Regions from separate parts of the Pseudobacillus sp. FSL P4-0506 genome, predicted to be linked through region 4. Evidence: riboswitches for the same ligand, from Rfam matches in the RefSeq annotation. Region 4 holds a riboswitch; each other region holds the start of a gene.
The links. Region 4 has a riboswitch for S-adenosylmethionine ahead of MKZ02_RS16595 (O-acetylhomoserine aminocarboxypropyltransferase/cysteine synthase family protein). Riboswitches for the same ligand answer to the same signal wherever they lie in the genome.
Positions count from the first base shown of each region.

Region 1 (7,833 bases), 160 kb from region 4:
AAAAAGCTGCGAAAGATATCGTTGACGGCTGCAGTTTTGATAATAATTTACCGTGCGTGGCAGAGAAAGAGGCATTTGTTGTTGAAGCTGTCGCTGATTATTTGGTTTTTCATCTGAAAAAGAATGGCGCCTTTCATCTTCATAAAAAAGAGCAAATTGAAAAGCTTACAGAGTTAGTAGTAGATAAAGGACATGCAAATAAAAAATTTGTCGGGAAAGATATTAGCTATATCTTACAGCAAATAGGCATTCAGGTTCCTCAAGGAACACGCATTGCCATTATGCATGTAGAGGCAAATCATCCGTTAGTTTCAGCAGAGTTAATGATGCCTATCCTCCCAATTGTTCGTGTAGAAAATGTAGATCAAGCGATTGAATTGGCAGTAAAAGCAGAACACGGATTTCGCCATACATCTATTATGCATTCTAAAAATATAGATAACTTAACGAAATTTGCTGCAGCTATTCAAACAACGATTTTTGTTAAGAATGGTCCATCTTACGCAGGACTGGGTGTGGGCGGTGAAGGCTATACAAGCTTCACCATTGCAGGACCTACTGGAGAAGGGTTGACTTCGGCGAAAGATTTTGCGAGAAAAAGAAGATGTGTTCTCGTAGATAGTCTGTTTATAAGATAGAAATAGAAAGGTCGTCGCTTAAAGTTTCTATGTTAAAAACGAGCGGAGGGGTGGAGCAAAATTCCTCGGAGGAAAGCAGCCAATGAAAACGTTTTGGATACAGCCAAAAATTTATTATGGAAGCAATTCGTTAGACTATTTAAATGAATTAGACGCAAAAAAAGTGCTCCTTATAACAGATAAATACACCATTCATTTAAATGCGGAAGAAGAAGTGATCAACCGTTTAAAATCAGCATCAGTTAAAGTGTTTTCTGAGATCGAGGATGCTTCCTCATTAGCGGTTGTAAAGAAGGGGCTGGCCTGCTTTTTACAAGAAGATCCGGACTTAATGGTTGCGCTTGGGGGCACAGCAGCCATTGATGCGGCTAAAGCTATCCGTTTTTTCTGTCACCAACCAGCCGTTCATGGCAGCAGAAAAAAACTGCCGTTTGTTGTTATACCGACAACAAGCGGCACAGGATCAGAGGTCACTCCTTATTCTGTCATAACGGGGGGAGAAGATAACGAGCGAATGCCTTTACATGATGAAAGAATGCTGCCCGATGCCGTGATTTTGAATGCACAACTAACCGTGGTCACTTCTCCTTCTGTGACAGCTGATACGGGGATGGACTTGCTTACTCATGCGATAGAGTCATATGTTTCATTAGAAGCGACAGAATTCACCACTCTTTTTTCTGAAAAAGCGATAAAATTAGTGTTTACACACCTGCTCAGAGCTTATCGGTTTGGAGAAGATTTGACAGCGAGGGAGAGTTTGCAGCTTGCTTCTTGTATGGCAGGATTTGCTTTCGTCAATTCTTCTTTAGGGGTGAATCATAGTATAGCTCACGCCATGGAAGCGGAGTTTCCGCTATCTCATGGCCGAATTAATGCGATGCTACTTCCTTACATCATAGAGTACAATGGAGGGCTATGTGACGGCACTCTCCATTCCTCGGAAGCAGCAAAAAAATACATGAATATCGCAAACATGCTGGGACTTCCCTGTTCAACGGTAGAAGAGGGGATAAGAAGCTTGTCCACAGCGGTTAAACTCCTAAATAAAAAATTTAATATTCCGTTAACTTTTCAGGATAGCTTGATTGAAAAAAATACTTTTGAGAAGAGCATTCCGCTCATCGCCAAGAAAGCACTCCAGGATGTTTGTACAGCTGGAAACCCAAAGCAGGTGAAAGAGATGGATCTCGTCTACCTGTTAAAGTGGGCATACACAGGCTGACCCGTTCACATTTTGTGATGTGAAAAGTTCATTGTGAAATAACATGCCATGTAGTAGCTGAAAAGCAGCAATCTCGCTGTAAAAATAATTATTCAATGGGAGGTTCCTATGACCAATATTATCTTTGTATCGCCGGGTAAATATGTACAGGGCAAAGGAGCTTTAAACAGTATTGGAAAATATGTAAAACAGCTTGGACAAAAGCCGTTGATTTTAGCTGGAAAGACGGCGTGGGAAGTGACAGGTAAAGGGATTAAAAGCAGCTTGCAGGCAGAAGGCATAGATTTTCACTCTCTTCAATTTAGGGGTGAATCGTCTATTAATGAAGTGAACCGGATCAAGAAAGAAGGAGAGGCACACTCAGTGGATATGGTCATCGGAGTAGGTGGAGGAAAGGCGCTCGATACGGCAAAAGCGGTAGCTGACGAGCTGAAAGTAAAGGTAGTTATCGTGCCTAGCATTGCCTCGACAGATGCCCCGACAAGCGCATTGTCCGTCATTTACACGGATGAAGGTGTCTTTGAGGCTTACAAATTTTATAGTAAAAACCCCGACCTCGTTCTTGTGGACACGGCCATTATTGCTAAAGCACCTGCAAGATTATTCGCTTCAGGAATTGCTGATGCAATGGCTACATGGGTAGAAGCCAGAGCGACATTGAATAGTAATGGCACCGCTATGGCTGGCGGGAGGACAAGCATTGCAGCGAGAGCGATTGCCGAAATGTGTGAAAATACGCTGTTCAATCATGCGATACCAGCATACAAGGCGGTTCAAAAAGGCGTTGTCACAAAGCATGTAGAAGCCGTTGTAGAAGCGAATACGTTACTGTCTGGATTAGGTTTTGAAAGCGGAGGGCTCGCAGCCGCTCATGCCATTCATAACGGATTCACAGAGCTAGACGGCGACATTCACCATTTAACACATGGTGAAAAAGTCGCTTATGGCACGCTTGTGCAATTAATGCTAGAGTTTCACCCGGAAGAGGAATTGCACAGGTATATCACATTTTATCGCAAGCTGGGATTGCCTACTACACTGAAAGAATTACACTTAGAGGACGTATCCTATGAAGATCTGCTGAAGGTCGGCCAAGCCGCCACTCAAGAAGGAGAAACAATGAAGAACTTATCCTCTGACATTACTGCTGAAGATGTGGCAAATGGCATTCTAGCTGTTGACCAGCTGAGTGCGCCAGTAGGAATATGAAGAAGATTGAAATGGGCTGCGTACCAGTAGGCTAAACGAGACAACCCGAGTAGAGGCAGCTGAAATTGGCAAAAAAATTCGAGATACAATATTATTTATTTTAGCTCCCCGTTAGTTGTGCCAAAAGGCAGCTATCATGTTAAATCGTAGGCTTCAAATACAGTAGCTTTAAAACGTTTTACGTGTATGAATAAAATCTTTGAGCGTAAACAATGATATTTTAATCCCTCTTTTCTATAAAAGGCAGGTCTATTCTAAGGCAAACCCGCGCATGTTGAATCCTCTTTTTTAATGCGTGGGTTTTTTCTAATGCAAAATCAGATTAACATTCCAAATATAGCCTTCCCAAGGAGCAAAAAGAGCAGAAGCCACAGAGGAAGAAATAGCCGGAGTCATTATGGTGGCTACATCATTAAACGGAGATGTTAAACTTTTTAGCAGGAGGATTTATTTATCGTTGTAAAGTCGTGTTCCTTTGACGGCACCCTTTGTAAAAAATTATGCGAAAATGATGATATAACTGTCACTGGCCTGTATTTTCTAGTATTAGCTATACTTTTTAAGTCCTCATATAATCTTCTATCCGTCATTTAAAAATATCCATAATTTTTTTGTTGATAAAGGAATAAAAATCATGTAGTCTTTTAGTTGCTGTGACAAAAAAATAAGATTTTTTCTTCTTATCAAGAGAGATGGAGGGACTGGCCCGATGAGATCTCGGCAACGGAACTTAGTGATTAAGTTGCTGTGCCAAATCCAGCAAGCAAAGGCTTGATAGATAAGAGGAGTGTTTTATAGATATAAGGCCTCTTCTTGTCGTTCAAGATGAGGTCTTTTTTCGAGGCAAAGAATGGGCAAAAGACGTGTCCCATTTTATTTTTTGGAGGTGGAACAATGAAGAGAGGGAATCCATGGGCGTTGATCCCATTTGTTGTTTTTTTAATTTTATTTATTGGTTCAGGGGTTATTACAGGTGATTTTTACGCCTTCCCTGTCATTGTAGCCATTGCTATTTCGGGCGCTGTGGCTCTGGCGATGAATCGAAAAGAACCCTTTGGGCGAAAGGTGGATATTTTTTGCCAGGGCGCAGGAAACGTAAATGTGATGCTGATGGTTGTTATTTTTCTATTGGCGGGAGCCTTTTCAGAAGTAGCAAAAGGCATGGGGGCAGTGGACTCTACTGTTAACTTTGCTTTAGCGGTTGTTCCGCAAAACTTGCTTGTCGTAGGCTTGTTCGTCATTGCCTGCTTTATCTCCCTATCCATGGGTACATCAATGGGAACGATTGTTGCATTGGCGCCAATTGGAGTGGGGATAAGCGAGCATATTGACCTTCCCATGGCTTTAGTCATGGCGGCGATTATTGGCGGTTCAATGTTTGGCGATAATTTATCCTTTATTTCCGACACAACCATTACTGCCGTTCGTTCACAGGGCGCACAAATGAAGGACAAATTTAAGGTGAATTTTTGGATTGTGCTGCCGGCAGCTATTGTAACGGGTGTTATTTTAGGGGCTATCACAATGGGGGAAACGGCGCAAGTGGAACATTTAAGCTATAATTGGGTAAAAATTGTTCCCTATGTTTTAGTCATTATTCTAGCGTTAACTGGAATGAATGTTTTTCTTGTGCTAGCACTTGGAATTGTTCTCGCTGGAGCTGTTGGCTTAGCGGATGGCAGCTATCATTTAATGAGCCTTTTGCAAAAGATGGGCGAAGGAATGGCTAGCATGTATGAAATGGCCTTTCTTGCGATATTAATAGCTGGAATGGTGGAGGTTATTAAGTTTAACGGCGGGATTGACTTTCTGCTTCACCTCGCAACAAGAAGAATTAAATCGAAAAAGGGTGCTGAATTTGGGATTGCCGGTCTTGTCGGCCTAACGAATTTATCGACGGCTAATAATACGATTGCTATTTTAATTGCTGGTCCGCTTGCAAAAAATATGGCTGATCAGTATGAAATTGAGCCGCGAAAGTCTGCAAGCATATTAGATATCTTCTCCTGTGTGATTCAAGGACTTTTGCCGTATGGAGCCCAATTCCTGGCAGCCGCAAGCGTAGCCGGAATATCGCCAGTGAGCATCGTACAATACTCTTTCTATCCAATCCTTATAGGAATCTGCGGAATCATCGCTATCCTCATCGGATACCCGAAAAAAAAGCAAGTCTGAGTTTCACCACTTTAAACAAATGGAGAGCCTATTCCGTTTGTTTAAAGCGGTAAATATTTAATATATCGGTGATTGCTCTCGAATTCATTGAAGTTTGGAACATTTGACTGCGTCCTTTCGATAGTTTACTTAGTTAGAATTTTAACTGGAATCATATTTATGGGTGTTACTCTTTCGCTTTAAATGCCGTTTGTAAAAGTCAAACTTTTACGAACGGTTATTTTTTTATCCAAAAAAGGCTGTTTTTCACTTTGTTTAAGTCTAAAAATTATTTTCGAACATTTTTGCTAGCATGGATCATACAAGAAGAGCGGGAGCGGATTCGAAGGCAGCAGCGTGAAGGAATGGATGTGGCCTATATAATTTATCCTTGTTACGATCATCCTTATAATAAAAGAGGGAAACGGACCTTCTAATTTGACTATATAGCAGATTAAATGCCGATGAAAAATTAATAGAAACCATAAAAGCAAATCCAGATGAGGATTTGCTTTTATTTTTAAGGTTTATTTAAGGTTTGGATTAAGGTGGTGTAAGGTCTAGGAATTATAATCATCATTAGTTACAAGGAGGGCATATCAATGAAAACCATTTTACAAGCAAAAAACGTTCAAAAAATATTTGATACAAAAGGAAATGTTTATAAAGCATTAGAAGATATTGATTTGAAAATTAAAGAGGGAGAATTTATCGGCATCATGGGACCTTCTGGTGCTGGGAAATCGACATTATTAAATGTTTTGTCCACTATAGATACACCAACATCAGGGGATATTATCATCAATGATCAACATATTGTGGGCATGAAAGAAAAACAATTAGCGGAGTTCCGCCGAAATCAGCTTGGCTTCATTTTTCAAGATTATAACCTTCTGGATACGTTAACGGTTAAGGAAAATATTCTACTTCCACTTGCATTATCAAAAGTTTCAACTAGTGAAATTGAAAAACGTGTTGAACAAATTGCAGAGACGTTTGGAATACGTGACATACTCGATAAATATCCCTATCACATATCAGGCGGCCAAAAACAGCGAACAGCGGCATCAAGGGCCATTATTACTAACCCAAGCCTAATATTGGCGGACGAACCAACAGGTGCATTGGACTCAAAATCCGCAACCAGCTTGCTAGAAAGTTTGTCTATGTTAAACGAACAGAATAACTCGACGATTATGATGGTTACGCATGATGCTTTTGCCGCCAGCTTCTGCAAGCGAATTTTGTTTATTAAAGATGGCAAGATCGATGTTGAGATTCATAAAATACGGCAATCCCGTGAAGAATTCTTTCAAAAAATATTAGATGTTCTCGCTTCACTTGGGGGTGGCCGTTAAATGTCGCTATTTAGCATTGCAGGGAAAAATATAAGAAAAAATTTTAAAAATTACTTTTTATATTTTGCTTCGATAACTTTTAGTATTGTGATTTACTTTACATTTGTTTCATTGAAATATGATAAAACAATCGCTGCCACGTCGGAATCTTCAACTAAAATTAGCTCCGTTTTTAATGCTGCATCGGTTGTGTTGATCATCTTTGTTGCAATTTTCATCTGGTATTCGAACTCTTTCTTTACAAGGAAACGAAAAAAAGAGATCGGACTGTATTCATTGTTAGGTGTACGCAAGAAACAAATAGGTCGAATGCTGTTTTATGAAAATTTTTTAATGGGAGTTATAGCCCTTTTTATTGGAATTTTGCTCGGTTCCATTTTATCCAAGTTTTTTGTTCTAATTTTAATGAAGGTGATGGGCTATGATGTGATCGTAAATTTTGCTGTTTCGCCTGCTGCGATTATAAACACTATTATCGTGTTTACTCTCATTACAGCTGTTACCTCATTTTACGGTTATAGATTAATTTATCGATTTAAGCTGATTGAGTTATTTCAAGCGGACAAAGAGAGAGAAAAAGAGCCAAGAGCATCTTTGTCTATTGCCGCATTATCCATTATTTTTATTGGGATTGGTTATTGGCTCGCTCTTCAAAACATAATGGAATCAGAAGTTTGGAGAAAAATCGGTTTTATGGTAACACCACTTACCATAATCATCTCCGTTATTTTAGGTACTTATTTATTGTTTAGCACATTAACTGTCTATCTATTGGGTCTTTCAAAAAAGAACAAGAGGAAATTTTGGAGAGGGATTAATTTAATAAGCACATCTCAACTTCTGTATCGCATGAAAGGTAATGCACGCATATTAACGATCATTGCCATTCTCAGTGCGACCACATTAACTGCTGTTGGGGCTTCCTATAGCTTGTATTATAACAATAAAGGGAACGCTAGGTTAGCAAATCCAAATAGCATGATGTTCATAAACAATGATGAGCATATAACGAATAAGGTGAATGATAGAATATCGCAAGAAAAGGACCATAGTGTCATCTATCATAAAATTATTCCCACCTTACAAATTGAGGTAGATACTTCTAGTTTAAATAGCAAAATGGGTGAAGTTAAAACGATTTATACTATTATCTCAAATAATGCTTTTAATGACATGGCAAACCTTCAGGGAAGAAAAGTCCATCTTTCACTGAAAGGAAACGAGGCAGCCGTACTAGATGCAGGATACT
Region 1 covers NZ_JBBOOI010000001.1:3,185,010-3,192,842, reverse strand. Annotated here, with positions in the region: gene MKZ02_RS15895 (aldehyde dehydrogenase family protein) at 1-638, shown strand, start outside; gene MKZ02_RS15890 (1-propanol dehydrogenase PduQ) at 721-1,863, shown strand; gene MKZ02_RS15885 (glycerol dehydrogenase) at 1,972-3,072, shown strand; SAM riboswitch class I at 3,750-3,857, shown strand; gene MKZ02_RS15880 (Na+/H+ antiporter NhaC family protein) at 3,967-5,247, shown strand; gene MKZ02_RS15875 (ABC transporter ATP-binding protein) at 5,829-6,584, shown strand; gene MKZ02_RS15870 (hypothetical protein) at 6,677-6,802, opposite strand; gene MKZ02_RS15865 (ABC transporter permease) at 6,774-7,833, shown strand, end outside.
Region 1: it holds a riboswitch for S-adenosylmethionine, as region 4 does, so the genes downstream of both, MKZ02_RS15880 (Na+/H+ antiporter NhaC family protein) here and MKZ02_RS16595 (O-acetylhomoserine aminocarboxypropyltransferase/cysteine synthase family protein) in region 4, are expected to answer to the same signal.

Region 2 (7,833 bases), 1.8 Mb from region 4:
CAGAACCAATTTTTATCAAAGGACCGCTCAGCTGCAGCTATTCCATTAAATTTTAAAGAAGGCCTGGAAAATGATCAGTTAAAAAAGGGAATTCAATCAATAACTTCAACAGCTGAAAAGGAAGCAAGCGATCTTCAAGTGCGTGTAACCGGGCCAGCAGGTATTGCAGTAGATACAACTGCGCTTTTTTCTCAAGCAGATATTGTACTCTTGTTGTCCACTGTTGGACTCATCTTAGTATTGCTTATTGTTATTTATCGTTCCCCATTGCTAGCTTTTATCCCATTGCTTGCCTCAGTGGTCGTTTATGCGGTAACCGACCGTATTTTAGGGTTATATGGAAAAGCTGGCTTAGAAATGAGCAGCCAGTCACTGTCTATTATGACGATTTTGCTGTTTGCAGCAGTAACGGACTATTCATTGTTTGTGCTAGCCCGTTATCGAGAAGAATTAAAGCGGCATGAAAGCAAGTTTGAAGCGATGAAACATGCTATGCGCGAGACGGGAGAACCGGTCTTTTTCTCAGGAGGAACTGTGCTTGCAGCTATGCTCGTACTCTTCTTCGCTGTCATTGGGGATTATCAAAACTTTGCCCCAATTTTCGCTACCGTCATGGCTGTTATTATGCTTGCTTCCGTCACGCTGGTTCCTGCATTATTTGTGTTGTTTGGCAGAAAAGCATTCTGGCCGAAGGTACCGAAAGCAGGGGACAAAACTGAAAGAGATAGCGGGTTCTGGAACCGGATCGCCCGGATAGTGTCAACAAAGCCGATTGCTATTGGCAGTATCGTTATCGCGCTGTTACTGCTAGCTTCACTTAATGTATTAAATGTTAAATATGAATTTAACACGTTAAAATCCTTTCCGGACAATATGCCGTCACTTGAGGGATATGAAATCATTGAACAAAAATTTGCGGCAGGAGATCTTGCTCCCACAATAGTCTTATTTGAAGGAACAGGAGATATGACAAAGCTTACGGCCGAGCTTGAGAAGCAGGAGAATGTGGCTAAGGTACGGCTCCAAGCTTCAACAGAGAATAATAAAGCGCATGAATTGTCGTTATCATTCAACGGAAGCCCCTATGAACGGCCGGCTATGGATGCGCTTGCCAGTCTGCGAAAGAAGTCAGAGAAGGTCATTGCTGATTCCGGAGCAAAGGGAACCCTTTATTTCGCTGGAGAGACAGCAGAGAAGCTGGATGACCGTACGTTAAACAGCCGTGATCTTAAAGTAATTGTTCTGCTGGAAACACTATTGATTTTTGTCATGCTGGTGATATTGACCCGTTCCGTTAAAATGCCCCTGTACATGGTCGGTACCATTCTGCTTTCATTTTTAGCTGCCCTTGGTATTGGGATGTTTTTAACAAATATGCTATTTGGCATTGATGCCATCAGCACAAGGGTGCCGCTTTACTCATTTATCTTTCTTGTCGCACTGGGCATCGATTATAATATTATTTTAGTATCACGCTATATGGAAGAGCGAAGCAGCCATTCTTTAAAAAAAGCAGTCAACACTGCTGTTGCTAAAACAGGGGGGGTTATTTCGTCTGCCGGCATTATTTTAGCTGCGACCTTTGCCGTATTAATGACACAGCCAATAGAAATTTTATTTGTCTTTGGTTTTATTGTCGCCGTCGGAATATTAATTGATACATTTATCGTGCGCGGTTTGCTGCTGCCGGCTTTACTTATGATCTTTGAAAAAGATCGGGCAGACACGCATTCAGAAAAGGAACCTGTTCGAAAAGCGGACAGTTAAAGTCATATACAAAAAGAGGCCTCTGCTATTTAGCAGAGGCCTCTTTTTGTATATTAGATTTGTGGTCCGCCAAGTTCAATAATTTCCTTTGAGACGTTGGAGAACTTCTTGAAGTTTTCACGGAACTTGCCAGCAAGCTCTGCTGCTTTTGTCATGAAAGCATCTTCATCAGCCCATGCCTTGCGCGGAATGAGAACATCATCCGGCACACCAGGTACATGAAGAGGAATTTGCAAGCCGAATGTTTTTGTCGTATACGTTTCTACGTTATTTAATTCGCCTTCGAGAGCTGCTTGGACCATAGCACGTGTATACGCAAGCTTTACGCGGGAACCAACGCCATACTCGCCACCAGTCCAGCCAGTGTTTACAAGGAACACTTGAACGTTGTGCTCATCAATTTTCTCACCAAGCATTTCCGCATAGCGTGTAGCTTCAAGCGGAAGGAATGGTGAACCGAAGCAAGTAGAGAATGTTGCTTGCGGAGAAGTGACACCGCGCTCTGTACCGGCAAGTTTAGATGTATAGCCGCTTAAGAAGTGGTACATCGCTTGCTCTTTAGTTAGCTTGCTGATTGGAGGCAGTACGCCGAATGCATCAGCTGTTAAGAAAATAATTGTATTTGGATGGCCAGCTACGCTTGGATCAACAATGTTATCCATTGCTTGTAGCGGATAAGCGGCACGCGTGTTTTCTGTCAGGGTGTTATCATCGTAATTTGGAATGCGAGACTGTTCATCAAGCACTACATTTTCAAGAACCGAGCCGAAACGGATGGCATCAAAGATTTGTGGTTCCTTCTCACGGGAAAGGCCGATTGTTTTTGCATAGCAGCCGCCCTCAATGTTAAATACACCATTAGAAGACCAGCCATGTTCATCATCGCCGATTAAGCGGCGGTTCGGGTCTGCACTCAAAGTTGTTTTCCCTGTACCAGAAAGACCGAAGAATAGGGCCACATCACCTTCATAGCCAACGTTGGCTGAGCAGTGCATAGACAGAATATCATTTTCAGGAAGCAAGTAGTTCATTACAGAGAAGATCGATTTTTTCATTTCTCCTGCATATTCCGTTCCACCGATCAAAACGATACGGCGCTCAAAAGAAATGATAATAAATGCTTCTGATTTTGTTCCGTCTACTGTAGGGTCTGCTTTAAAGTTCGGAGCAGATACGATTGTGAAGCCTGCTTGATGATCTTTTAATTCTTCCTCAGTTGGACGAATGAAAAGTTGATGAGCAAACAGATTATGCCATGCATATTCATTGATCACCTGAATTGGTAAACGATGGGTTGGATCTGCCCCTGCAAATCCTTTGAAAATAAACAATTCTTCTTGTTCCTTTAAATAATTGATCACTTTAGTGTATAATTGATCGAAGACTTCAGGGGAAATTGGTTCGTTAACCGGTCCCCAATCAATTTTGTCCTTTACTGAAGGCTCTTCAACGATAAATTTATCTTTAGGAGAACGGCCAGTATATTTTCCCGTTTCAGCACATACTGCTCCAGAAGCAGTTAACACGCCCTCTTTACGATTAAGTACTTTTTCTACGAGCTGCGGCACAGATGGCTGCATTGTTACGTTATCACCTTTTAAAAGTTCCAAAATTTCACTTGAAACACTTACAGTCTTCATAAATTAATAACCATCCTTTATCTGAAATTAAATAATTGTTATCGCATTATTTGTTCAAAAATAGTATAACACATTACATTTAATAGTCTATACTATTCACTTATTTTTTTGCGACTTTTTTTATTTACAGATTGTCCGATTTCCTATAAAAGAAACCGAAAAAATGAAGAGATTTTATACGAAACCAGTTGACATTGTCGAACGGATTTCGTATGATGTAACCTTGAACGGATACTCTTATCCTGAGCTGGCGGAGGGACAGGCCCGATGAAGCCCGGCAACCTGCTTGATTGTGATTGGTAGTTATATCGACTGCCGGCACTTATACAATATAAGTTTGTACTCAAGACAAAGGTGCTAACCTGCAGCAAGGGCAAACCTTGAACGATAAGAGTGAAAGGCCTATGTTGATAAGACCAACCTTTCCTCTCTTTATTTCAGGAGGGGTTTTTTTATTTTAAAAGGGTAAACTTAGGGGAAATGAGTACCGTACCATTATCGATCGGCAGTAAGTTGATCATTTTAAGGAGGAAGTTTCATGACTAAAAATCGTCGTCTCTTTACTTCAGAGTCAGTCACTGAAGGGCATCCGGACAAAATTTGCGATCAGATTTCCGATGCTATCCTAGATGAAATCTTATCAAAAGATCCAAATGCGCGTGTCGCAGCGGAAACATCTGTTACAACTGGACTCGTACTCGTAGCAGGGGAGATTACAACCTCTTCGTACGTGGATATTAATAAAATTGTTCGGGAGACAGTTAAGGAAATTGGCTACACTCGTGCAAAATACGGTTTTGATGCCGATACATGCGGTGTGTTGACATCCATTGATGAGCAGTCACCTGATATTGCAGCGGGTGTGAACGTGGCTCTTGAAGCACGTGAAGGCCAAATGAGCGATGAAGAAATTGAAGCGATTGGTGCGGGTGACCAAGGCTTAATGTTCGGTTTTGCTTGTAATGAAACAGCAGAATTAATGCCGCTCCCGATTTCATTGGCTCATAAATTATCCCGTCAATTAACGAGAGTTAGAAAAGAAGAAACGTTATCGTATTTACGTCCAGATGGTAAAACTCAGGTAACAGTTGAATATGATGAAAACGACAAGCCAGTAAGAATCGATACAATTGTTATTTCGACACAGCATCATCCGGAAGTTGCGCTTGAACAAATTCAAAGCGACTTGCGCGAGCATGTCATTGACCCGATGGTCCCTGCAGAATTAATCGATGAACATACAAAGTTCTTTATCAATCCAACAGGCCGTTTTGTTATCGGCGGACCTCAAGGAGATGCGGGCTTAACAGGCCGGAAAATTATCGTGGATACATACGGTGGTTATGCACGCCATGGAGGCGGAGCATTCTCCGGTAAAGATCCAACAAAGGTAGACCGTTCAGCAGCTTATGCAGCTCGTTACGTAGCAAAAAATATTGTTGCGGCCGGCCTTGCTGATAAATGTGAAGTCCAGCTCGCCTATGCGATTGGTGTAGCTCAGCCTGTTTCAATTGCTGTCGATACGTTCGGCACAGGAACGGTTTCTGAAGATGTGCTTGTTGAACTTGTTCGCAATAATTTTGATCTGCGTCCAGCGGGCATTATTAATATGCTTGGACTGCGTCGTCCAATTTATAAACAAACAGCCGCTTATGGACATTTTGGTCGTACAGATGTGGATCTTCCTTGGGAAAGAACAGACAAAGCTGAAATCTTAAAAGATCAGGCATCAAATTAATAAGCAGCAAAAAGCCTGGAGACTCTTTAACGGTCTTCAGGCTTTTTTTGTATGCTTTTATAGTACTGTCCTTTTTCTACGTACTCTCTGACAATGCGCTCCATATCTTTTCTGTCTTCCTCATTCACTGGGCGAATCACTTTTGCCGGCCGGCCAAATGCCACGGAGTGAGGAGGAATGACTTTTCCCTGGGGAACAAGACTACCGGCCCCGATAAATGCTCCTTCACCAATTTCTGCATTATCAAGAATGATGGAACCCATACCGATTAAAGCTTTTTTTCTAATTTTACAGCTGTGCAAAATAACTTGATGGCCGACTGTGACTTCATCTTCAATAACAAGCGGGTTGTTCGGGCTTTGATGCAATACAGAATTATCCTGAATGCTCACTTTTTTGCCGATTACAGTCGGGGCTACATCCCCGCGAATAGAAGTATTAAACCAAATATTTGTTTCTTCGCCAATAGTTACATCTCCCGTAATTGTTACATAATCGGCGATATAAGCAGAATCAGCAACAATAGGAGTTTTATTGTTATAAGGATAGATCATTTTTTCTCTCCTCCTTTTATGTTTCCTGCAACAGAAAGCAGGATGGACTTGCTTATTATTTTATCTAAAACGATTTGATTTGTATAATAGAAGACAAACGTATAGGATTACAAAAAGCCGGAGGAAGATGCTTGATGTGGAAATGGGAAACAGAACAACAGCCGAAAGGTGTCATCGTTATGATTCATGGGGCGATGGAGCATCATGGCCGTTATGGTTGGCTGATTGAAATGTGGCGCAGAAACGGCTTTCATGTAGTGATGGGCGACCTGCCCGGCCAAGGCATGACATCGAGAGCTAAAAGAGGACATATTTCATCATTTAATGAGTATATAGAGGAAGTAAAAGACTGGGTGCAGGCAGCGTATCAATTTGATTTGCCTTTATTTATATTAGGACATAGCATGGGAGGGCTAATTGCTATTCGTCTGCTGCAGGAGATGGAAGTGGAGACAGCAGGCGTGATTTTGTCATCGCCTTGTCTCGGTATGAATCATACGCCACCTAAAGTAATGGATATTCTATCGCACGGTTTGAATTCACTCTCGCCCTCAGTGAAGTTTTCTTCCGGACTGACAGTTGAAATGGCGACAAGAAATGAAGAGGTAAGACAAGCAGATAAAGAAGATTTGCTTTATGTAAATAAAGTGTCAGTTCGCTGGTACCGCGAACTGCTTCAAGCCATCAAGACGGCTGATTTAAAGACAGGGGCAGTGCCTGATGTTCCGCTTCTTGTCATGCAGGCGGGGGATGACTTGATTGTCGATAAAAAAAGCGTCAGAAAATGGTTTCACCGGCTCGATTTGTCAGAGATGCATTATAAAGAGTGGCCGGGACTCTATCATGAAATATTTAACGAGCCAGAGAGAGAGGAAGTTTTCCATTATGCGAAAGGGTTCGTGGAAAATCGGTTGCGTTTACTAGGATATGTGATTGAGGAGTGAGGTGACACAATGCCTGTACCAGTAACGCCGCTTCATCTAATGCACAATATTTATAAAAAAGTGTTTCCTGTCGTGCATGAACAGCTGCAATATTGGAAAGAGAAAGCAGGGATGATTCCAAATAAAGAACTGCGCCGCCAGGCTCTCTCCAGCATTGAACATAAGACGTTTCATTGCGAAGGAGGAGCTGTGCTGGCATTATTGTCGAGAGACCGGCTCGTTCAGGCTGTCCGCTTTATTGTTACCTACCAGACCATCAGTGATTATCTCGACAATCTTTGTGACCGCAGTACGTCCCTTGATCCAGCTGATTTTGCTGCGCTTCATGAATCGATGGAAGATTCTCTGACGCCGGGCGTCCCGCTTCGTGATTACTACCGTGGCCGGATGGATCAAAACGATGGCGGTTACTTATCTGAGTTAGTGACCACATGTCAGTCTGTGCTCGCTGGAATGAAGGGGTATGAGGTGATTGCCCCTCACCTTAAAGAGCTATGCCGTTATTATTGTGATTTACAAATACATAAGCATGTTAAAAAAGAAGAACGAGAGCACCGCCTGATTAAATGGTTCGAAGAGTACCAAGATGAGTGGCCGCAAATGGAATGGTACGAATTCTCTGCTTGTACCGGTTCGACGCTTGCTATTTTTTGTTTAGTATCATACGGCTTAAATGAGCCATTAAGCCATGCGCAGGCACAGCAAATAAAAAACAGTTATTTTCCCTATATACAGGGGCTTCACATTCTGCTTGATTATCTGATTGATCAGAAGGAAGACCGGGAAGGTGGAGATTTAAATTTCTGTTTTTATTATCAGGATGAAAAACAATTGTTTGAGCGGCTCGTTTATTTTATGGAGAAGGCGGACGAGCAGATAGAAGGGATAAAAGATTCTCGCTTTCATAAACTGATCAATCGTGGACTGCTAGGTGTGTATTTATCGGATAGCAAAGTTTATGAACAAACAGGCATTTACAAGCTCTCCAAAAAAGTCATTCGCAGAGGCGGAGCAGTTTCCCGCTTTTTCTATTTTAATGGCCGAATGTACAGATACGTGCAGCAAGTATTCCCGCGATTGTTCCATAAAACAACATTTCGTTGAAGAAAGATGGACAGAAATAAAAGGAGATGGCGCAGTGAGTTTACAATTAAGCATATTGGATCAATCGCCAATTTCAGAAGGGATGG
Region 2 covers NZ_JBBOOI010000001.1:1,530,470-1,538,302, forward strand. Annotated here, with positions in the region: gene MKZ02_RS07555 (MMPL family transporter) at 1-1,767, shown strand, start outside; gene pckA (phosphoenolpyruvate carboxykinase (ATP)) at 1,821-3,407, opposite strand; SAM riboswitch class I at 3,642-3,801, shown strand; gene metK (methionine adenosyltransferase) at 3,946-5,145, shown strand; gene MKZ02_RS07570 (gamma carbonic anhydrase) at 5,172-5,699, opposite strand; gene MKZ02_RS07575 (alpha/beta hydrolase) at 5,834-6,643, shown strand; gene MKZ02_RS07580 (tetraprenyl-beta-curcumene synthase family protein) at 6,653-7,747, shown strand; gene MKZ02_RS07585 (LLM class flavin-dependent oxidoreductase) at 7,782-7,833, shown strand, end outside.
Region 2: it holds a riboswitch for S-adenosylmethionine, as region 4 does, so the genes downstream of both, metK (methionine adenosyltransferase) here and MKZ02_RS16595 (O-acetylhomoserine aminocarboxypropyltransferase/cysteine synthase family protein) in region 4, are expected to answer to the same signal.

Region 3 (7,833 bases), 1.9 Mb from region 4:
CATTTTGCGCAATCAGAACTTGGCGACATCGTGTTCGTTGAGCTTCCATCTGTAGGAGATGAAATCACAGCTGACGAACCATTTGGTAGTGTTGAATCTGTAAAAACAGTTTCCGAGCTATATGCTCCTGTCAGCGGAAAAGTTGTTGAAGTAAATGAAGAGCTTGATGATAATCCTGAATTCGTTAATGAATCACCATATGAAAAAGCATGGATGATCGTTGTCGAATTATCTGATACTGCGCAGCTGGATAACTTAATGACAGCTGAACAGTATGATGAAATGACACAAGAAGATTAATGAAATGAGAAAAGGACACTTCCGGTTTAGGGAGTGTTCTTTTGCAATTTCTTACTAAATAAAGGACAATTAAACTGTGAGGCAAGATATTCAGACGGTGGAGGGATATTCATGCGTACAGAAAAAACAATCGTTGTAGAAGGGGCTTCGGATCGGAAGAAAGTACAAGAAATTGTAAATGAGCCGGTGGACATCATTTGTACGAATGGAACAATCGGGCTGAGCCGGCTGGATGAGTTAATTGAAAGCTTGGAAGGACAAGATGTATATATCCTTGTTGATGCAGACCGCGCCGGGGAAAAGCTGCGTCAGCAATTTATCCGTGAATTTCCCGAAGCTCACCATTTATACATTGACCGTGTCTATAAAGAAGTCGCTACTGCTCCTTACCGCCATCTGGCTTCTGTATTATTAAGTGCCAACATTGATGTACATGGGGAGTTTTTACAAAAGGATGGATGAAATGCAAAAGGAACAAAATATAAACGAATTAATCAGGACGAATCACTTAGTAGCCATCTATGCGTATACACCGCTGTGCGGAACGTGCCAATTAGCTGGAAAGATGGTCGACGTTGTCGAGAAGGTAGACAACGGCTTTATATGGGCCCGCATGGATGTGAATTATCATGAGAGCTTTGCGATTCATCATGCGATTGAAAGTGTCCCATGTCTGCTTATATTTAAAGAAGGGGAATTAAAGGAAAAGATTTATGCCTTTCAGTCGGTTCCTCATATATATGAGAAGTTAAGTCAATATATATGATTGCTGCTTCCTACAGGGAGGCAGTTTTTTATATAGGCATGTTTGACGAAATATGCGAATGAGTGCGCACTTTGTCGAGTAATTAATAAAGGAGATTTCCTCCTCTGCTTGGAAGTTATTAAGTAAAGCTAAAGCGAACAGAGGGGGAAATAAAATGAAAGAGAAATTGTTAGCTGTACAGGCAGCTTGCCATGGTAGAACGCATATCTGGCCATTGCTCCCGCTCGAACCTGTACACGTGCTGCTGGTAGGAGAAAGTGAGAGCTGGCTGCTCGTGATCAGCCATCAGGGAATGCAGCTTTCAAATAGCAGCACGGATCATTGGCATTTACGGTTGAGGGGTGGGCTTGAACCGCTCTTAGAGGGGCAGGGTCAGCTGCGCTTGTATGAAGCGATGGGGGCAGTCGAGGTGTCAGGATTTTACCGGGTTAAGCTTTGGTTTGAATCGTTCCTTTGGTTATGCCGCCCTTATTATGAAAAGTTTGATACAGCATAAAAACATTTTTTTAAAGAATAATTGACAATTTTCGTAGAATAATGATAAAATCAAATCCATTAAGAACAACATATTGCATACAGCTCTTATCAAGAGAGGTGGAGGGATGTGCCCGATGAAGCCCGGCAACCGTCAACAGCGAGCGCTTGTTGAAAAGGTGCCAATTCACACAAAGCGTTTTGCTTTGGGAGATGAGAGAAAGGAATCTACTAAAGAACACCTTTCTGCTCATTTTGCAGAAAGGTTTTTTATTTTTTCGGGTGGAATGGAGGAAAACCGCCGCATGATTTCAATAAAAAATGTAAAAAAAGTCTTTTCCACAAAAAATGGAAAAGTGACAGCAGTAGATAATATTGACTTAACGATAGATAAAGGCGAGATTTTTGGTGTAATTGGTTACAGTGGAGCTGGGAAAAGCACACTTATCCGGATGCTGAACGGTCTTGAAAATCCGTCTTCGGGCTCTGTTGTTGTTGCGGACCGGGAGATATCAAAAATCCGGGGAAGCGAGCTGCGTCAGGCGCGCCAGGAGATCGGCATGATTTTCCAGCACTTTAATCTTCTTTGGTCAAGAACGGTGCGAGATAACATTGCCTTTCCGCTAGAAATTGCGGGTGTGTCGAAAGAAGAGCGCCTTAAGAAAGTGGATGAGTTGATTAAATTAGTTGGTTTGGAAGGAAGAGAAGACGCTTATCCTTCACAATTGAGCGGCGGACAGAAGCAACGCGTCGGTATTGCCCGGGCGCTCGCAAATGACCCGAAAGTTCTGTTGTGTGACGAGGCTACCTCAGCACTTGATCCGCAAACAACGGATGCTATTTTAGATCTGCTTGTTGATATTAATAAACGTCTTGGATTAACAATTGTGCTCATCACTCATGAAATGCATGTCATTCGGAAAATTTGCCATCGGGTGGCAGTAATGGAAGCAGGCCGTGTCGTAGAACTTGGTTCGGTGCTCAACGTTTTCAAATCGCCCGAGCAGCCAATTACAAAGCGGTTCGTTCAACAAGTGACCGAGCCAGAAGAATCAAAAGAAACCATAGAGCACTTGCTTGAACAGTTTCCAAATGGCAAGGTAGTCAAGCTTACTTTTATTGGTGAAAGTGCAGAGCAGCCAATCATTACGAATTTAATCCGTCAATTTAACATAGCGGTAAATATCGTCCAAGGGAAAGTGTCGCAGACGCAAAACGGTGCGTATGGTTCACTATTCGTTCATTTAACGGGTGAACCAGAGGAAGTGGCACAAGCAGTGGCCTATCTCGACAAGCAAGAAGTCAGCTCGGAGGTGATCCATCATGCTTGAACAATGGTTCCCTAATGTTGATTGGGAAAAAATGTGGGAAGCGACAAATGAAACCCTTTATATGACGGGTATATCCGTGGTGGCTACCTTTATTTTGGGCATACTCCTTGGTCTGCTGTTATTTTTGACAGCTAAAGGAAATATATGGAGCAATAAAGTAATTTACAGCATTGTCTCTGCTTTTGTTAATATTTTTCGTTCCATTCCTTTCATTATATTGATTGTTTTATTAATTCCATTTACAAAAGCGCTTATCGGTACAATGATCGGTGAAAATGCGGCACTGCCAGCCCTTATCATCGGGGCAGCTCCTTTCTATGCGCGCATGGTTGAAATCGGCCTGCGTGAAATTGACAAAGGAGTCATTGAGGCAGCGCGAGCAATGGGAGCAAAAACGAGTACGATTATCTTTAAAGTACTGCTTCCTGAATCAATGCCAGCGCTTGTTTCTGGGATTACTGTTACAGCGATCGCTCTGGTTGGCTACACGGCCATGGCAGGTGTGATTGGAGCTGGCGGTCTGGGGAATCTTGCTTATCTGGATGGATTCCAGCGCAGCCGGAATGATGTCACTTTGGTTGCTACGATTATTATTTTAATCATTGTGTTTGTGATTCAATTGATTGGTGATCTTATTACTAATAAGTTAGATAAAAGATAAATTTTAGGAGGGGAAGAAAGATGAAAAAGTGGTTGCTTACTTTGTTAACTGCAGTAGTTGTGTTTGCGTTGGCTGCCTGTGGCGGCTCAGATGATAAGAAAGATGAGAAAGCAAAAGAAGGCGGCAAAGAAGATAAGGAAATCGTTGTTGGTGCTTCGAACGTACCACACGCGGTGATCTTAGAAGAAGCTAAGCCGTTGCTTGAGAAAAAAGGTTATGATCTGAAGGTTGAAACATTCCAAGATTATGTATTACCGAACAAGTCTTTAGAAGAGGGAGATTTGGATGCTAACTATTTCCAGCATATCCCTTATCTTGAGTCTCAAAAGAAAGAGCATGGCTATGATTTTGTAAATGCTGGCGGCATTCATATTGAACCGATCGGTGTATATTCTAAGAAATATAAAACCCTTGAGGAACTTCCAAAAGGGGCAACTATTTTAATGAGCAGCTCGGTTGCAGACCACGGACGTATTTTAACCATGCTTGAAAAAGAAGGACTCATTAAATTAAAAGACGGCGTAAAGAAAGAGGAAGCGACAGTTGAAGATATCGCGGAGAACAAAAAAGATTTGAAGTTTGATTATAATTATGAAGCCGCTCTTCTTCCACAGGCCTATAACAACGGAGAAGGCGATGCAGTTCTCATTAACTCTAACTATGCAATCGATGCTGGTTTAAATCCGTTAAAGGATTCAATCGCTATTGAAGACAAAGATTCACCATACGTAAACGTTATTGCTGTCCGCAAGGGCGATGAAGACAAAGAAAAAATCAAAGCGCTGGTAGAAGTCCTTCATTCAAAAGAAATTCAGGATTTTATTTTGAAAGAGTGGGGCGGAGCAGTCGTACCGGTTAACAAATAAAGATAAAAACACCTGCAAGGAGTCCCTTGCAGGTGTTTTTATGTTTCATCGTAAAGGCCAGTTCTCTGTTTGGCTGAAAAATCTTTTCTTATTCTTTATTTGAATAAAGCTTTTTTACTTGCTGCATATTAAAAAAGATAAAAACAGAGGAGGCTATCCTATGGACAGAGAAGTTTTAACATCAACAGAAGCAGCGTTATTAGAATATAAAGAGGGGCTTGGCACATTTACAAAAAAAATGCCTGGGCTCGCTGGTCATTTTAATGCATTTACGGCAGAGTGTTTTAAGGAGGGAGAAATCGGCCAAAAAGAAAAGCAGCTGATTGCTCTCGGCATTAGCGTCTATTCACAAGATGAATATTGCATCCTTTATCATGTGAAAGGCTGCTTGGATCAAGGGTGCAGTGAACAGGAAATTTATGAATCGCTTGGTGTGGCCGCAGCTTTTGGAGGTGGGGCGGCAATGAGCCAGGCAGTAACACTTGTACAGGAAGCGATCGATGAATTAAAAGTAAATCATTAAAACGACAGAATGGGGACTCTTTCGGAAAATTAAGAATCAAGCAGGATATGGTTTAAATTTTGAGAATGGGGTTATATAAAAGACAGGAAGCACGCAAAATCACGCGTGAGCAGGTAAGAGCAGTTCATATGCCTTTTGTGAAAAAAAGGAAAGACTGTTACGATAGTTCCTGTAAGAAAATTTCATTCTAAAAACCGAAAGGATTGATTCCCCATTAACTCGTTAAACTCACTGAATTTGCAGTACACAGACAGTATGGAAAAGGCTATGCATGGATCCCGTGGAGTTGGATATGAGGTGTACCGCCAAAATCATGAAGTGAGAATGAATGTTGAACGTCAACGTGAAGAGGAATATGTGGAGAGCCGACGAATGGTTGCTGATCACAACCGTAAATTTACGAACCATCTTTCATAATAAAATTGCATATAAGTAAACCTTCAAATTTAGCGTATGAGCCGACTTTGAAGGTTCAAAACAAAATTACCGCAAATATTGAAAACGACTGTCTTTGAAGCCATAAAACTCGCCAGGAGCGAAATTGCTATAGCAATAAAGAACGCGGAAGTTTGCCAACCATCTGAAAGCCAGCACACATGCTGGCTTTTTCTATGATTCAAAAAGAAAATCTATTGTAAATAAGATAAATAAACAAGGGAGAAACTAAGAAAAATGGCTCCCATTTCCCTTGATTTCATATGAAGGATGAACTATCATCAAATATCCGGGACAATTCAGTCAGACCGGTTGAATATAATTTTCATTTGTTATAAGATTGTAATGAGAATAAATTGAGAATGATAATAAACATCGATTTGCTTCGATGATTACGGAGGTATGGACATGACAGCTTCAACATTAACAATTAAAGATTTACACGTATCCATTGATGGAAAAGAAATCTTAAAAGGTGTAAATCTTGAAATAAAAGGTGGAGAGTTCCACGCAATTATGGGACCAAATGGAACAGGTAAATCCACTTTATCTGCAGCTATTATGGGTCATCCTAAATATGAAGTAACGAGCGGAAGCATTGAATTGGACGGAGAGGATGTTCTTGAAATGGAAGTAGACGAACGCGCGCGTGCCGGTCTCTTCCTTGCTATGCAATATCCAAGCGAGATTAGTGGAGTAACGAATGCCGATTTCCTTCGCTCTGCTATTAATAGCCGCCGTGAAGAGGGAAATGAAATTTCTTTAATGAAATTTATCCGTGAAATGGATTCAAAAATGGATCTATTGGAAATGGACCAAGACATGGCACAACGTTACCTAAATGAAGGCTTCTCAGGCGGGGAGAAAAAACGTAATGAAATTTTACAATTGATGATGATTAAACCGAAAATCGCGATCCTTGATGAGATCGACTCAGGGCTTGATATTGATGCCTTAAAAGTAGTAGCTAAAGGAATCAATGAAATGCGCAGCGAAGATTTTGGCTGCTTAATGATCACTCACTATCAGCGTCTTCTTAACTATATTACACCTGATGTAGTTCATGTTATGATGCAAGGCCGTGTCGTGAAATCAGGTGGAGCAGAGCTTGCTCAACGCCTTGAAGCGGAAGGGTACGATTGGATCAAACAAGAGCTAGGCATCGAAGACGAAACAGTAAGCCAGTAAGAACAAAAAGCAGAGCCGCCTATTCTGGGAAGACAAGCATAGGGCTTCCATTCCCAAAAAAGACGGAGCTGTACAAAGAAAAGCGGTGCTGCCTTTTTTGGGACAATACATGTAAGCCATTCTGGCTGTGTGGCATGTTTCAGCTACACAGCTAGAACAGGTTATACCTTGAGAGGCAATGCAAAATAAAGAAGCGGTTTTCTTTATCGATAAACGAAAGTTGGATAACTAGGAGGACGGACATGACTGTAGAAACAAACCTACCAGTAGATCGAGAGTATATCCGCTCTTTTTCAGCAGAAAAAGGCGAGGGACAATGGCTGGCTGATTTACGCCTGACAGCCCTTGAAAAAGCGGAGGAATTGCCGCTGCCAAAAGCAGAAAAAACGAAAATTACGAATTGGAACTTTACACAATTTCCTTCTCATACAGTAACGAGTGAGCCATTTGCTTCTCTTGAAGAGCTTCCGGAACAGGTAAAGTCGTTAATCAATCTTGAAGAGGTTAATAAAAACCTTTATATTCAACGCAACCAGACACCGGCTTTCCTCGCTATTTCCGAGGATCTGTCAGAACAGGGTGTAATTTTCACAGATATTGCCACTGCTGTTCGCGAGCATAGCGATCTTGTTCAAAAGTATTTTATGACTAGCGTAGTGAAACCGGACGAACATAGACTCACAGCTTTGCATGCAGCTTTAATGAATGGTGGAGCTTTTCTATATATACCGAAAAACGTTGAAGTTAAAGAACCAATTCAGGCTGTGTATATTCAAGATAACGAGAAAGCCGTGTTGTTCAATCACGTGCTTGTTGTAGCGGATGACAATAGCTCAGTGACTTACGTAGAGAACTATGTGTCGACGGTTACACCTGAAAATGGAGTAGTAAATATTGTGGCAGAAGTAGCTGCCGGTACAAATGCCAAAGTTGTTTATGGTGCTGTTGATAATTTGGCAAGTGGGGTAACAACCTATGTGAACCGCCGCGGAGTTACAGGCCGTGACGCTCGCATTGAATGGGCGCTAGGCATGATGAATGATGGTGACACAGTCTCTGAGAATGTTACGAATCTGATTGGAGACGGCTCATTTGCCGATACAAAACAAGTGGTTGTCGGTCGTGGCAGCCAATCTCAAAACTTTACTACTAAAGTCGTTCATTTTGGTAAGCATACAGAAGGTTACATCTTAAAGCATGGTGTGATGAAAGATGCCGCTAAGTCTATCTTTAACGGTATTGGCAAAATTGAGCACGGTGCTTCTAAGTCAAATGCAGAGCAGGAATCA
Region 3 covers NZ_JBBOOI010000001.1:1,419,125-1,426,957, forward strand. Annotated here, with positions in the region: gene gcvH (glycine cleavage system protein GcvH) at 1-300, shown strand, start outside; gene MKZ02_RS06865 (toprim domain-containing protein) at 412-762, shown strand; gene MKZ02_RS06870 (thioredoxin family protein) at 764-1,066, shown strand; gene MKZ02_RS06875 (hypothetical protein) at 1,221-1,562, shown strand; SAM riboswitch class I at 1,646-1,760, shown strand; gene MKZ02_RS06880 (methionine ABC transporter ATP-binding protein) at 1,846-2,871, shown strand; gene MKZ02_RS06885 (methionine ABC transporter permease) at 2,864-3,532, shown strand; gene MKZ02_RS06890 (MetQ/NlpA family ABC transporter substrate-binding protein) at 3,553-4,398, shown strand; gene MKZ02_RS06895 (carboxymuconolactone decarboxylase family protein) at 4,559-4,921, shown strand; gene MKZ02_RS06900 (hypothetical protein) at 5,177-5,338, shown strand; gene sufC (Fe-S cluster assembly ATPase SufC) at 5,765-6,544, shown strand; gene sufD (Fe-S cluster assembly protein SufD) at 6,787-7,833, shown strand, end outside.
Region 3: it holds a riboswitch for S-adenosylmethionine, as region 4 does, so the genes downstream of both, MKZ02_RS06880 (methionine ABC transporter ATP-binding protein) here and MKZ02_RS16595 (O-acetylhomoserine aminocarboxypropyltransferase/cysteine synthase family protein) in region 4, are expected to answer to the same signal.

Region 4 (7,833 bases):
CAATCGGCGTCCGTTCACGTGCTTTGGCGACGAGTGCTTTGGCTTTTTCAAAGGGACAATCAAGAGCGGGCATAAATGTACGCCCTTGAAGATTAATCACTGCCGCTTCTACACCGGCACGCTTAATGAATAACAATCCAGTTCCTGGAGTGCCTTCTGGAAAATTAGCCGGCCGAACGAGTGCATTGGCCTCATCAATAAATTCGAAAACATCCCTATTATCCCAAGCATGGTTGCCAAGCGTAACCACGTCAGCCCCGTCTACTAAAAACTGGCGGTAAATTTTTTCGGTAATCCCCCGTCCTGAAGCAGCATTTTCTCCATTAACGATTGTCAGCTCTGGCCGATACTTATTTTTAAGTCTTGGTAAATACTGATTAATCATGTCGCGCCCTGGAGACCCGACAACATCGCCTACAAATAATATCCTCATATAAATTCCTTTCCTTACCTTTATTTCCCCATAGGGAAAGCGGTGTGATCACTCACACCGCTTTATTTCGCATATTCCACAGCACGCGTTTCTCTTATGACTGTTACTTTAATATGACCTGGATAATCAAGCTCTCCCTCAATTCGTTTCCGAATATCACGTGCCAGTCGGTGCGCTTGCAAATCATCCACCTGTTCAGGCTTAACGATAATCCGCACTTCGCGTCCAGCTTGGATAGCAAAAGATTTCTCTACGCCCTCATAAGATTCGGCAATTTCCTCGAGTTTCTCCAGGCGGCGAATATAGTTTTCCAGCGTTTCACTGCGGGCACCCGGTCTGGCAGCGGACAGTGCATCGGCTGCAGCCACGAGTACAGCAATAATAGAAGTTGGCTCAGTGTCTCCGTGGTGAGAAGCAATACTATTAATAACAACTGGATGCTCTTTATATTTTGTCGCGAGTTCCACACCAATTTCTACATGGCTTCCTTCCACTTCATGATCGACAGCTTTACCGATGTCATGAAGCAAGCCGGCACGGCGGGCAAGTGTTTCATCTTCCCCAAGCTCTGCTGCCAACAAGCCAGTAAGGAAAGCAACTTCCATGGAATGCTTCAGCACATTCTGGCCGTAGCTTGTACGATATTTCAATCGACCAAGAATTTTAATCAAATCCGGATGTAATCCATGAACACCTACTTCGAAAGTTGTCTGCTCACCGACCTCCCGGATATGCTCATCTACTTCTCTGCGCGCTTTATCTACCATTTCTTCGATACGCGCTGGATGGATACGTCCATCCTGTACGAGTTTTTCAAGAGCAATCTTGGCAGTTTCCCGACGAATTGGATCAAATCCAGAGAGAATTACTGCTTCCGGTGTATCATCAATAATCAAATCAATACCTGTCAGCGTTTCCAGTGTACGGATGTTTCGTCCTTCCCGTCCAATGATACGACCTTTCATTTCATCATTTGGCAAAGTAACAACTGATACAGTTGTTTCTGCCACATGATCGGCCGCACAGCGCTGAATGGCAAGAGAAAGGATTGACTTCGCTTTCTTGTCTGCTTCTTCTTTCGCTCGGTTTTCTTGCTCTTTTGTCATTACAGCAATATCGTGCGCAAGCTCTTGCTCCGTTCGATCCAAGATAATCGAGCGGGCTTCGTCCCGAGTAAGACTGGCGATTCGTTCTAGTTCCGCCTGCTGCTTTTTGATCATCTCTTCCACTTTGCTGTCCATCTCTTCAATATGTTGTTGTCTCTCAGCAAGAATCTCCTCTTTTTTCTCGAGCTGTAATTCGCGTTTATCCAGCGATTCATCTTTTCGGTCGAGGTTCTCTTCCTTCTGTAACAAACGATTCTCTTGTTTTTGCAATTCGTTTCTTCGTTCACGAAGTTCTAACTCCGTGTCTGTACGAAGCTTGTGAATTTCATCCTTTGCTTCAAGCAGGGCTTCTTTCTTTAGCGATTCTGCCTCACGCTTTGCGTCGTCAATAATTTGCTCTGCAGCACTTTTAGCTCCTGCAATCTTTGATTCTGCAATGGACTTTCGAACAAAATAGCCAACAACTACACCGACGATTAGGCCAAGCAAAATGAAGATGATTGTAATGGGTTCCATCCTTTCACCTCCTCTTGCTATGAACTTTTGCCATGCTTTTAACATGTCGGCTGATACATTGTGTTATCATTTCAATATACAGCTTCTCATTTCCATTTTTAAGAGAAAAAAATGTAAAATATACATCTCAATTTTATAGTTGTGAAAATTTCTTGTCAAGAGTTTCATCACGGTAACAGTCTTCTTCGAGACTAATAAAAAACAAGAGGAGCGATGTCTCCTGACACCGCTCCTGTTTATTATTCGTCAAGCAAACTGAATTCTTCTGTCTCTTCTGCTTCCTCTACTTCTACAAAGTCAGCATCAAGACCATAATGCTGGCGGATCTTCATCATAATCTCCTGACGAACAGCCGGATTTTCCTTTAAGAACTGCTTTGCATTCTCACGCCCTTGACCAAGGCGTTCCTCATTATATGAATACCAAGCACCGCTCTTTTGAACAATATCTACCTCTGATCCCATATCGATGATTTCACCTTCTCTGGAGATTCCTTCTCCATACATGATATCGACTTCTGCTACACGGAACGGAGGAGCCACTTTATTTTTCACTACTTTAATCTTTGTTTTGTTTCCTACAATTTCATTTCCTTGTTTCAGTGCTTCAGCACGGCGAACTTCCAGGCGGACGGAGCTATAAAACTTGAGCGCACGGCCTCCAGGCGTTGTTTCCGGGTTACCGAACATAATCCCGACTTTCTCACGAATTTGGTTAATGAAGATTGCAATTGTTTTAGATTTATTAATAGCACCAGACAGCTTGCGAAGCGCCTGTGACATTAAACGTGCCTGCAGGCCGACATGGGAGTCGCCCATTTCTCCTTCAATTTCAGCCTTTGGAACAAGGGCTGCAACCGAGTCAACAATCAGGATATCGATAGCACCGCTTCGTACGAGAGCTTCGGCAATTTCAAGTGCTTGCTCGCCTGTATCCGGCTGAGAAAGCAACAACTCATCAATGTTGACTCCTAATTTCTGAGCGTATACAGGATCAAGCGCATGCTCTGCATCAATGAAAGCAGCTTGACCGCCGGCAGCTTGTACTTCAGCAATAGCGTGAAGAGCCACGGTAGTTTTACCAGAGCTTTCCGGCCCATAGATCTCAACGACCCGACCGCGTGGATAACCCCCTACACCAAGGGCTGCGTCAAGAGCAAGCGAGCCGCTTGGACTAGTGGAAATTTTCCGGTCTGTTTGTTCTCCTAATTTCATGATAGACCCTTTACCAAATTGTTTTTCAATTTGCTTTAAGGCCATATCCAATGCTGCTTGACGATCGTTCACTAAAATTCCTCCTTAAAATTAACAATCTATTAAGTAAATGCACAGTGACATGTTGTTTCATAATCTATACTAACTATACCTTTTTATTGAGACAATTTCAAGTAAAAAGCGAACATTTATTCGGTTTTTTTATTTTTCCTCCTGAGAAGAAGAATGGATAAGAAACTAGAAAAGTAGTAGAAGAAATAGCGGAAAAAAAGAAGAAAAAAAAAGTAACTCCTGCTTTTTTATTTTATCATAAAAAAGCAGGAGAGGATAATTTTAAGCCTGTCATATTCTTTATTTAATAAGGAAAAGCGTTAAGCTTCTACAGCTACGCCAGTCGCTTTTTCAATCGCCTGATTCAAGTCAGCAATCAGGTCCTCAGTTGACTCCAGTCCGATGGATAAACGGATCATTTCTTCTTTCGTACCCGATTTTGCTAAGTCTTCACTGCTTAATTGCTGATGTGTGGTAGAAGCCGGGTGAATAATGAGTGACTTGCCATCCCCCACATTGGCAACATGTGACCACAGTTTAATGTTATCAATCACTTTTTTACCTGCTTCGCGGCCGCCTTTAATGCCAAATACAACAATAGAACCAAACGTATTAGCCAAGTATTTCTTCGCTAATTCATGAGATGGATGATCCTCCAAGCTTGGATGAGATACCCAATCTACTGCCGGATGATTTTTCAAATAATCGACGATAGCAAGCGTGTTTTCATGATGGCGCTGAATACGTAAATGCAACGTTTCCAGCCCTTGAAGCAACAAGAAAGCGCTATGGGCACTCAAGGAAGGGCCAAAATCCCGTAACAACTGTACGCGTAATTTGATAGCAAAGGCTGGGCCTTCCAGGTCCGCAAATCTTAAACCATTATAAGATTCATCCGGCTCCGTAAAGCCAGGAAACTTTTCACTGTTCCAATTGAATGTTCCTCCATCTACTACTATACCACCGATGACTGTTCCATGGCCGCTGATCCATTTCGTAGCGGAATGAACGACAATGTCGGCCCCTCGAACAAGCGGATTAGCTCCGTAAGGAGAAGCAAACGTATTATCTACAATGAGCGGAATACCATTTTCATGAGCAATATCTGCCACCTTTTCCACATCAAGCACATTCAAGGAAGGATTTCCGATAATTTCTCCAAACAGAGCTTTTGTTTTTGGAGTGATCGCTTTGCGGAAATTTTCCGGATCAGTAGAATCAACAAACTTTACATTAATCCCGTATTTAGGAAGCGTATTGGCAAAAAGGTTATAGGTGCCTCCGTATAAATTAGCTGCCGCTATAATTTCATCGCCCGCGTGAGCCAGATTAAGAATTGAAAAGGAAATGGCAGCCATTCCTGATGAGAGCGCCACTGCTGCTGCTCCCTTTTCCAATGCAGCCACACGCTTTTCAAACACATCTACTGTCGGGTTGGTAATACGCGTATAAATATTTCCTGGCTTTTGCAAAGCAAATAGGGCGTTAGCATGATCTGTATCTTCAAATACATAAGAAGTCGTTTCATAAATCGGAACGGCACGGGCGCCAGTAACCGGATCCGGCACTTGTCCTCCATGAAGTAAAATTGTTTCTTTGTTCCACTGTTCGTTTGTCATCATTAATCCCTCCCAATTATTAAATAAAGCGCTAGTAACCTGAAGAATAACTAAAAAGCCCTCTTCTGTTGTAAGAAGAGGGCTTTATTATAGGATCCTCCTCTTATCTCTCAGGCACATACGCCTGCAGGAATTAGCACCGTTTCAGACAATTTGTCTGAAGGTTGCCGGGCTTCATCGGGCCTAATCCCTCCACCGCTCTCAATAAGAGTACTTCTATTTAATTGCGTAACTCATAATCTCTTGGTTTTTATTATATAGCATAGCGATCAGAATAGTCAATAATATTCCGAATGTTTTCACTTATCTCCAGCAAGCTCAGCCAACAAATAATGACACCCATACTTAACTGAGCGCTTTCTAATTCCTTCGCGGCTGCCTACTAATTGGAGTTTAAATACTTTTGTTTCCCTGTGCTTTGAAGCAAGACCAATCCATACAGTACCAGGCGAGTGTCCTTCCGATTTATCCGGTCCCGCCACTCCGGTAAAGCTAATACCGAAGTCAGCATTCAAAAGACTGCGGACATTTTCCGCTAATTCAATAGCACACTGTTCACTAATGGCACCATAACTTTCAAGCGTTTCTGGCTTCACTTGCACGAGTTTTTCCTTTGCTTCATTGGAGTAGCAAACAATCCCGCCATTAAAGAAAATGCTCGCTCCGGGAATAGCTGTCATTTCACTTTGAAACAATCCCCCTGTTAAGCTTTCAGCTGCTGCTAACGTATGAGATGTTTCCTTTAAGCGCTCCGCTAGCTCACGGGCAATGGACGTATCATTATAGCCATAAAAGTATTCCCCGACCCGGCGAAGAATTTCCTCCTCTGCTTCTTGTATCATCTGTAAGGCGGTTTCTTCCGATTCGTGTTTAGCAGTGATTCGCAGTGTTACCTCTCCATCACCAGCAAGCGGGGCAATCGTCGGATTTTGTTGTGCGAGTAACAAATCCTCTACTTCTGTTTCTAAAGCAGATTCTCCAATACCAAAAAACCTTAATACGCGTGACTCTATTTTTTCAACTTTTTCAAGCACATCTAATAGCGCCGGCTTTCCATAGCGGACAAACATCGGCTGCATTTCCCGGGGTGGCCCAGGCAAAAGCATATAGAAATGATTCTTTCCTTTTACCATCATCCCTGGCGCCATGCCATGATCATTCGCTAAAACGAGACAGCCCTCCATGACCAGGGCCTGTTTTTTATTGTTTGGTGTCATCGGGCGCTTCGTTTTTACAAAGTAGTTTTCAATACTTTTTAAGGCCTCTTCGTTATAAACAAGCGGACGACCAATATGAGCGGCAATTGCTTCCTTTGTTAAATCATCCTTCGTAGGACCAAGCCCACCTGTAAAGATTAGCAAGTCCGCTCTTTTTTCCGCTTCCTTTATTGCATCGAGCACACGGCTACTATTGTCCCCAACAACCGTATGATAGTACACATTCACCCCAATTTCCGCTAATTGCTGAGAGAGAAACTGGGCGTTTGTATTTGTAATTTGCCCTAACAGCAACTCGGAACCAACTGCAATAATTTCTGCATTCATTTTTGTCATCCCTTCTCTTATTCAGGCCCTGTTAAAGATGAATATTGTTTTTTCGATAGTTGATTGTAGCAGAAGAAAGTGTCTTTAGCGGAGAAAGTGAGTCCTGGTAAGATGGCGCACAGACCGCCAGCGGAAAGCGTCCGCCTGCAGTATAAATCAACAAGCAAGTAATGGAACAGGGGCCTTTATTAAAAATAAGGCTGCTCCATAAGCAGCCTTATTTTATATAGTATCGTGGTAAATTTTAAATACTATAAACACAACGGGGCTTACTTTGGAGCAACCTTTTCTTTTACTTTGAATGTTTAAACACGCCACGGTTAAGATAGAAGTAATCCCAGCCGGACCAAACGGTAAAGAATGCCGCTATCCAAAGGGCGATATCTGCAAATGGAATTCCTAATCCTTCAAATGGCGCATTATGAAGCAATAAAGCCGCAATGGCAATAATCTGCGCCCACGTCTTAATTTTCCCAAGCATATTAGCCGCAACCACTTCGCCTTCTCCAGCTAAGATTAACCGTAAGCCCGTTACCGCAAACTCCCTGCTGATAATAAGAATGACAATCCAGGAAGCAGCTAAATTAAAATCAACAAGCACGATTAAGGCTGCTGATACAAGTAACTTATCAGCGAGCGGATCTAAAAATTTCCCCAAGTTTGTGACCTGGTTTAATTTTCTCGCATAATAGCCATCAACCCAGTCAGTCGTTGAGGCTAAAATAAATAGCATGGCTCCCCAAAAGTGGGCAGCCGGCATGGTGGTACCAAATACTGTAAGGTCCCCCCAATTAAACTCAACTAACATGATCACCAAAAAGAGCGGGATCATTAAAATCCTTGAAACAGTAATTTTATTCGGTAAATTCACAGTCGACCCTCCAACTATTCTATCGACAGACAACTTACAAAGAAGCTATCCAAAAAACTGCCAAATTATTGTCCGGCAGGTTTCGCCTGAATAATAATGTCTTGTCTTACCTGTTTGGCAGCCGGAAGCTGATACGCCAGCGTTTCGCCGTTTACTTTAATTTCCGTATCCGGTGCAAAGCCAACGACAATTTTCGCTTCTGTCTGTCCTGTTAAATTAAATGTTTGCGACTGTCCTTTTGCCAACATATTATTATAATAGCTTTTTCCGCTTCCATCAGTTACTCCTATCCATGTCTCCCCTTTAGATAGAATAGTTACCTCGAATTTCTCTGCATTTTGAAGAACGTATGTGGCTTTTCTGCCGCTCGCCCCTGCTGCAGTTAAGGTTTGTGCAGGCTTAGCAGGCTCTTCGACTTTCTCTTCTTTTTTAGGCTCTTTGTTCGTTTCTTTTTTTGGCTCCTTGGCTTCTTTCTTATC
Region 4 covers NZ_JBBOOI010000001.1:3,347,744-3,355,576, forward strand. Annotated here, with positions in the region: gene MKZ02_RS16580 (TIGR00282 family metallophosphoesterase) at 1-433, opposite strand, end outside; gene rny (ribonuclease Y) at 496-2,055, opposite strand; gene recA (recombinase RecA) at 2,295-3,341, opposite strand; gene MKZ02_RS16595 (O-acetylhomoserine aminocarboxypropyltransferase/cysteine synthase family protein) at 3,641-4,939, opposite strand; SAM riboswitch class I at 5,040-5,150, opposite strand; gene MKZ02_RS16600 (competence/damage-inducible protein A) at 5,239-6,483, opposite strand; gene pgsA (CDP-diacylglycerol--glycerol-3-phosphate 3-phosphatidyltransferase) at 6,776-7,354, opposite strand; gene MKZ02_RS16610 (helix-turn-helix domain-containing protein) at 7,420-7,833, opposite strand, start outside.